Regions from separate parts of the Achromobacter sp. MFA1 R4 genome, predicted to be linked through region 2. Evidence: predicted binding sites of a transcription regulator. Region 2 holds the regulator's gene; the other holds the start of a gene.
What was found. Region 2 encodes LexA, which represses DNA repair genes until DNA is damaged. Its sites were predicted from a motif close to ACTGTATNNNNATACAGT; they were not measured.
Positions count from the first base shown of each region.

Region 1: imuA (translesion DNA synthesis-associated protein ImuA) is a predicted target of LexA. The motif match lies at 1,690-1,707, and genes of this name have one in related genera.

Region 1 covers NZ_LT707065.1:5,545,864-5,549,271, reverse strand. Annotated here, with positions in the region: gene BXA00_RS25390 (DNA polymerase Y family protein) at 1-1,031, opposite strand, end outside; gene imuA (translesion DNA synthesis-associated protein ImuA) at 961-1,665, opposite strand; gene ypfH (esterase) at 1,955-2,659, shown strand; gene BXA00_RS25375 (efflux transporter outer membrane subunit) at 2,704-3,408, opposite strand, start outside.
Region 2 covers NZ_LT707065.1:4,634,017-4,637,424, reverse strand. Annotated here, with positions in the region: gene uvrB (excinuclease ABC subunit UvrB) at 1-102, opposite strand, end outside; gene BXA00_RS21280 (amino acid aminotransferase) at 178-1,377, shown strand; gene lexA (transcriptional repressor LexA) at 1,529-2,179, shown strand; gene lon (endopeptidase La) at 2,323-3,408, opposite strand, start outside.

The sequences.
Region 1 (3,408 bases), 910 kb from region 2:
CTGGCGGCGGGCTGCTCGACCGTGTCGGGCGCCTGCAGCGTGACGGCGATGACGGGAGCTTCCAGCGTGAAGTGGTTCAGTTTTTCGCGCAGCAGCGGCAGGAGCTGCCGCGCCTGCCAGACGGGCTGCGCGAGGGCCAGTTCCAGTTCGGTGGGCGGCCGGGCGTGGCGGCCGCGTTCGTGGTCCATGCTGAGCACCACGCGCTGGACGGCCAACTGCCGGGCGGCCAGCCAGCCGCCCAATTGTTCGGCCAGGCGGCCCGCGACGGCCAGCACCGCGTCGGTGTGCTCCATATAGTCCATGAGTTCGATGCGCCGCGAAAACCGATGCGGCGGTTCGATCCAGCGGTGGAGTTCGGGCACCTGGCCGTAGGCGGCGTCCAGGGCCTGCAGCAGGTCGGGCGCGCTGCGCCGCTGCAGGCCCGCGCGCGGCAGGGCGCGCAGGTGTGCCAGCGTGTGGCAGCCGATGTCGTCCAGCCAGTGCCGGCGGTCGTGCGCCTGGGGCAGCAGCGACAGGGGCAGGGCATCGAGCCGCCGCGCCAGGGTGGACAGCTTCAGCGTGCGCCGGGGGACGCCCCGGCCGGCACGCCGCGCCAGCAGCCAGGCGCCCGTGGCGGTGGGGGCCATGCCCAGGGTCATGCGCAGGTCCAGCGCGCGCAGCGTCGCGGCCACCCGCCGTGCCAGTGCGCGCGGCCCGCGGAAGAACATCAGGCTGGCGCCCACGTTCAGCAGCACGGTGTCGCCGTCGGCCAGCGCGATTTCAGGGGTGTACTGCAGCAAGGCCAGCGCCGCGCCCTGCAGGGCCTCGGCTTCGGCCTGCGCATTGCGCGGCAGCAGTTCCACGCCGGGGGCGATGGCCGCCGCGCCCGCGCGGCGCATGCCGGGCGTCACGCCGGCCTGGCGGGCGGCGGGTGTCAGGGCGGCGACCCGTTCCTGGTCCAGAACGGCGAACGCCTCCTGTTCATGCGGCCAGTGCGGGCGTATGACGTCCAGCGGCAGGCAGCGCAGGCAGGCGGCGATCCAGAGGCGCATGGCGGGGAGTGGAAGGGGTAAGGGCGCCGGGCTCCAGGCCCACGTACAGCGGGGTGTCGCAGACAGGCCCCCGGCGCTTGAGGATGTGCACGGACAAGCCGCCCGGCGCAGGCGCCAGCGCCAGCCGCAGGGCGGCGGGCGTGGCGTTCTGCGCGGCGCGGGACGGGCGCACGGCGATGAACAGCAGGTCGCTGGCCTGGGCGGCCAGGTGCAGGCGGCGCAGGGATTCGGGGCGCACATGGGGCAGCCAGCAGATCAGCGCGCCGCAACTGCCGTTTTTCAGGATCTGTTCGGTGGCCCACAGGGCGTCGACCGGCTTTTCAGGCGCCACCCAGAGCAATTGCCGGGGATCCAGCCGCCAGCTCATCCAGCTGGCGATGTGGGGAACATGCGGCGGCTGCACCAGGGCAATGGGACGGCGTGTTTCCAGCTGGGCAAGGGCGGGACGCAGCAGGCGGATTTCTCCGATGCCGGGGTGCGGGGTCAGCAGTTCGACGAGCGATCCCAGCGGCCAGCCGCCGTCGGGCAGTTCGGCCGAGAGCGCCGCATGCCCGGTAGGCAGGGTGCGTGCGGCGCCCTGGGCCAACTGCGTGGCGCGCCACAGCGCGGGATGGATACGTTCGGGGGACTGCATGGCGGGGACGCCTGGTGGTAAATGACTGTATGAATATACAGTATTGTACCGGCTTTGGCGCCGGGGACCGGGCTGGGGGGCCAGACTTAGACCCGCCGGACGTATCGCCATGTGCTGCGCCGCGGGCCACGAACGGGCCGGTGCCCAGGGCTCGTCCCGGCGCTATCATGGCCAGGTGACGCGCCGGGCGGCGCGCAGCAAACCCGGGCAGGCTCCCAGGCGGCGCGCCTTTTACAATGCGGCAATCGGGGCGCCGTTTGACGTCCCCAAGCCAGTACGGAGCGGTTTCATGGCGTCTTCCAGTTCTATCGAATTTCTTCCCGATCCGGGCGTCGACGTGCGCCAGCTCTTCATTCTGCTGCACGGCGTGGGCGGGTCACCCGACAACCTGGCGCCTCTCGCCCAGGCGCTGCGCGCCGCCTTCCCGAGCGCGGCCGTGCTGATCCCCGAAGGCTTCGAACCGTTCGACGGCGGCGGCGCCGGCCGGCAGTGGTTCTCCGTGCGCGGGGTCACCGAGGAAAACCGCGCCGACCGCGTGGCCCAGGCAATGCCGCCCCTGGAAGCCTACGTGCGCGACGCGCAGGCGCGCTTCGGCCTGCTGCAATCCGACACCGCGCTGGCCGGTTTTTCGCAAGGCGCCATCATGGCGCTGGAACTGGTGCAGGCCCACGACGGCATGGCCGGCCGCGTCCTCGCGTTTTCGGGCCGCTACGCGCAACTGCCCAAAACCGCGCCGCAATACACCACCATTCATCTGCTGCACGGCGCCAACGATCCCGTCATGGCCGTGGCCAACGCCCAGGCGGCGCAGGCCCGGCTGGCCGAACTGCACGGCGACTCCACCATCGACATCGCCTCCCAGGTCGGCCATGAACTGCATCCCGCCCTGATCCAGCGCGCCATCGTGCGCCTGCAGACCTGCGTGCCGCTGCGCAGCTGGGAAGCGGCGCTGGGGCTGAACCAGACGCCGCCGGATGGGACGACGGTGCATTGAGCTGACGCGCCTGCATCGTCCGGCCGAAGCGGCCGGAAACGTCCTTACTTCTCCCACCCCCCGCCCAACGCCAGAAACAACGCAATCTGGTCGCTGCTCAGCTCCGCCTGCGACGCCGCCAGCGCGCTTTCGTTGCTGGCCAGCGTGCGTTCGGCGTCCAGTACGGTCAGGTAGTCGGTCTTGCCGTACTGGAACAAGCGCCGAGCCTGCGACGCCGCTTCGGCGCTCTGGTCGCGGGCGGCGCGCAGGGCGGTGTCGCGGTCGAGCTGGCGGGCGTAGACGACCAGCGCGCTCTCGGTTTCGCGCAGGGCGTTCAGCACGGTGGCGTCAAAGCGCGCGGCGGCGGCCTTGGTGTTGGCTTCGGCTTGCGCGATGCGCGCTTGCGCGGCGCCGGTGTTGGGGATGGTCCAGGAAATGAGGGGGCCGACGCTCCAACTGAAGGTGCCGCGGTCGCCGAACAGGGTGGCCGGGCCGCCCGACGCGGCCGACAGGCCCAGTGTGATCTTGGGATAGAGGTCGGCCGTGGCCACGCCGATGCGCGCGGTGGAGGCGGCCAGGGTGCGCTCGGCCTGGCGGATGTCCGGGCGGCGGCGCAGCAGTTCGGCCCCGTCGCCGACCGGGATGGTGTCGGTCAGTTTCGGCGCGGTGGCGCATTGCAGCAGCGCCGGGGAGATCTCGTGCGGCGTCTGGCCGGTCAGCGCGGCCAGGCGGTACAGCGCGGTGCGCTGCTGGGCCTGGAAGGGCGGCAG
Region 2 (3,408 bases):
CGGATAGGGCTGATAAAGATGAAACGGGCTGTCAGGGAAATCGACGAATCCCGGACCTGCGGCGGGAGCGCCCGCGCTCGGGTCTATTGCGCTCTTAGGCATGCTAGACTGTTCCAGGGTAAACCCCCCATTATCCACAGCACTCCGTACTGCGTCCACCCACCTCATCAGAGTCCCATGAGCACCCTTTTCGATTCCGTCGAACTCGCGCCGCGCGACCCCATTCTTGGTCTGAACGAACAATACAACGCGGACACCCGCCCCGGTAAAGTCAACCTGGGCGTGGGCGTGTATTACGATGATCAGGGTCGCATTCCCCTGTTGGGCGCAGTGCGCAAGGCCGAGGCCGCGCGCATCGAAGCCGCCGCCGCCCGCGGTTATCTTCCGATCGAAGGCATTGCCGGCTACAACAGCGGCGCCCAGGCTCTGCTGCTGGGCAAGGACTCCGCGCTGGCAGCCGCCGGCCGCGTGCTGACCACGCAGGCCCTGGGCGGCACCGGCGCGCTCAAGATCGGCGCCGACTTCCTGCGCCAGCTTCTCCCGGGCTCCAAGGTGCTGATCAGCGACCCGAGCTGGGAAAACCACCGCGCGCTGTTCGAGCGTGCCGGCTTTGAAGTCGGCACCTACGCTTACTACGACGCGACCACCCGCGGCTTGAACTTCGAAGCGATGCTGGCCGACCTGAAGGCGGCGCCCGCCAAGACCATCGTCGTCTTGCACGCGTGCTGCCACAATCCCACCGGCGCGGATCCCACCGCCGACCAGTGGAAGCAGATCGCCGCCGTCGTCAAGGAAAACAACCTGGTCCCGTTCCTGGACATCGCCTACCAAGGGTTTGGCGACGGCCTGACGGAAGACGCCTCGGTCGTGCGCCTCTTTGCAGACATGGACATGACCATGTTCATCAGCTCGTCGTTTTCGAAGTCGTTCTCGCTGTACGGCGAGCGCGTCGGCGCGCTGACGGTCGTGGCGGGCAGCAAGGAAGAAGCCACCCGCGTGCTGAGCCAGCTCAAGCGCGTCATTCGCACCAACTACTCGAACCCGCCCACCCACGGCGGCACGGTGGTCTCGACGGTGCTCAACACGCCCGAGCTGTTTGCCCTCTGGGAAGAAGAACTGGCCGGAATGCGTGACCGCATCCGTCTCATGCGCAAGCAGCTCGTCGACAAGATCAAGGAACACGGCGGCAAGCAGGACTTCAGCTTCGTGCTGAAGCAGCGCGGCATGTTCTCGTACTCGGGCCTGAGCGCCGCGCAGGTCGACCGCCTGCGTGAAGAACACGGCGTCTACGCCATCTCCAGCGGCCGGATCTGCGTGGCTGCGCTGAACAGCGGCAACATCGACAAGGTGGCCGCCGCCATCGCGGCAGTGCTTTAAAACCGCAGGCCGGCGCCACGCCGGCGGCAGCCAGAAACGGGACCCCGCGGGTCCCGTTTTTATTTGCGCCCGGCTCGGCTTGCTTTTTTGCGCTGCGTCCCCCAGAATGGCGCTGTATATATGTACAGTCCGCCCACAACGGATCATCGCCATGGCCAGCAAACTTACTGATCGCCAACAACAAATCCTGGATCTCATCAGGCAGACGGTTTCGCGCACCGGCTTTCCGCCGACCCGCGCCGAAATCGCCCAAGCCCTGGGTTTCCGTTCGCCCAACGCCGCAGAAGACCATCTCAAGGCGCTGGCCCGCAAAGGCGCCATCGAACTGACCGCCGGCGCTTCCCGCGGTATCCGCCTGAAGGATGCGGCGACCTCCCCCGCACAGGCCTCGTTGCCCATCCCTGCCCTGGCGCAGCTCCTCCTGCCCCTGGTTGGCCGTGTCGCAGCGGGCAGCCCCATCCTGGCGGCTGAACACGTCGAACGCGAAGTCGGCGTCGATCCCAACCTTTTCGCCCAGGCGCCGGATTACCTGCTGAAGGTGCGCGGCATGAGCATGCGCGATGCCGGCATCCTGGAAGGCGACCTACTGGCCGTCAAGAAAGCCTCCGAAGCCCGCAATGGCCAGATCGTGGTGGCCCGACTGGGCGACGACGTCACGGTCAAACGCTTGCAGCGCCAGAACGGCCATATCGAACTCCTGCCCGAAAACCCCGATTTCGAGACCATCGTGGTCAAGCCCGACCAGGAATTCGCACTGGAAGGCATTGCCGTAGGCCTCATCCGCACCCAGGCGCTGCACTAGGCGCGTCGGCGCAGCACCCTAAAAAAACAAACCCCGCTCAAACATCGAGCGGGGTTTTCGTATTGGGACGCCAGGGCTGGCCCGGGATATCCTGATCTGGATCGGGCGCCCTCTTTCGAAGGCGCCCGGCGTTCAAGCTGCCATCAGTGCTTCATGACCGGATCGGTCGAGCCCGGATCGGCCGGCTTGGCCACCAAAGACTCCTTGACGGCTTCTTCCTCGGCGAGCGGTTCGGGCAGACGCTCCAGGGCAAGCTCCAGCACCTTGTCGATCCAGCGCACCGGGACGATCTCGAGATGGTTCTTGACGTTGTCCGGGATCTCCGCCAAATCCTTGACGTTTTCTTCCGGGATCAGAACCGTCTTGATACCGCCACGATGGGCCGCCAGCAGCTTTTCCTTCAGGCCGCCGATCGGCAGCACTTCGCCGCGCAACGTGATCTCGCCCGTCATGGCGACGTCGGCGCGCACCGGGATGCGCGACAGCGCCGACACCATGGCGGTGGTGATCGCGATACCCGCGGACGGACCGTCCTTGGGGGTCGCGCCTTCCGGCACGTGCACGTGCATGTCGTGCTTTTCGAACACGCTGTCCGCAAAGCCCAGACGACGGGCCCGCGAGCGCACAACCGTGCGCGCGGCTTCGACCGATTCCTTCATCACATCGCCGAGCGAGCCCGTGCGCTGGATGACGCCCTTGCCGGGCATGTCCGCGACTTCGATCGTCAGCAGGTCGCCGCCGACTTCCGTCCACGCCAAGCCCGTGACCTGGCCGATCTGGTTTTCCTTCTCGGCCATGCCGAACGCGTAGCGACGCACACCCAGATAATCGCTGAGATTGTCTGCCGTGACGTTGACAGCCTTGACCTCTGGCGCCTTGCCTTCGGCCTTGGCGCGATCGCTCTGGGTCAGCAATTGCTTGATGACCTTGCGGCAGATCTTGCCGACCTCGCGCTCGAGCGCACGCACACCGGCTTCGCGGGTGTAGTAGCGCACGATGTCGCGCAGCGCGCTGTCATCGACAGTCAACTCGGTATCCTTCACGCCGTTGTTCTTCATCAGCTTGGGCAGCAGATGGTCGCGGGCGATGTGGATCTTTTCTTCCTCGGTGTAACCCGACAGGCGGATCACTTCCATACGGTCGAGCAGCGCCGGCGGAATGTTCAGCGTGTTGCTGGTCGCCACGAACATGACGTCCGACAGGTCGAAGTCGACTTCGATGTAGTGGTC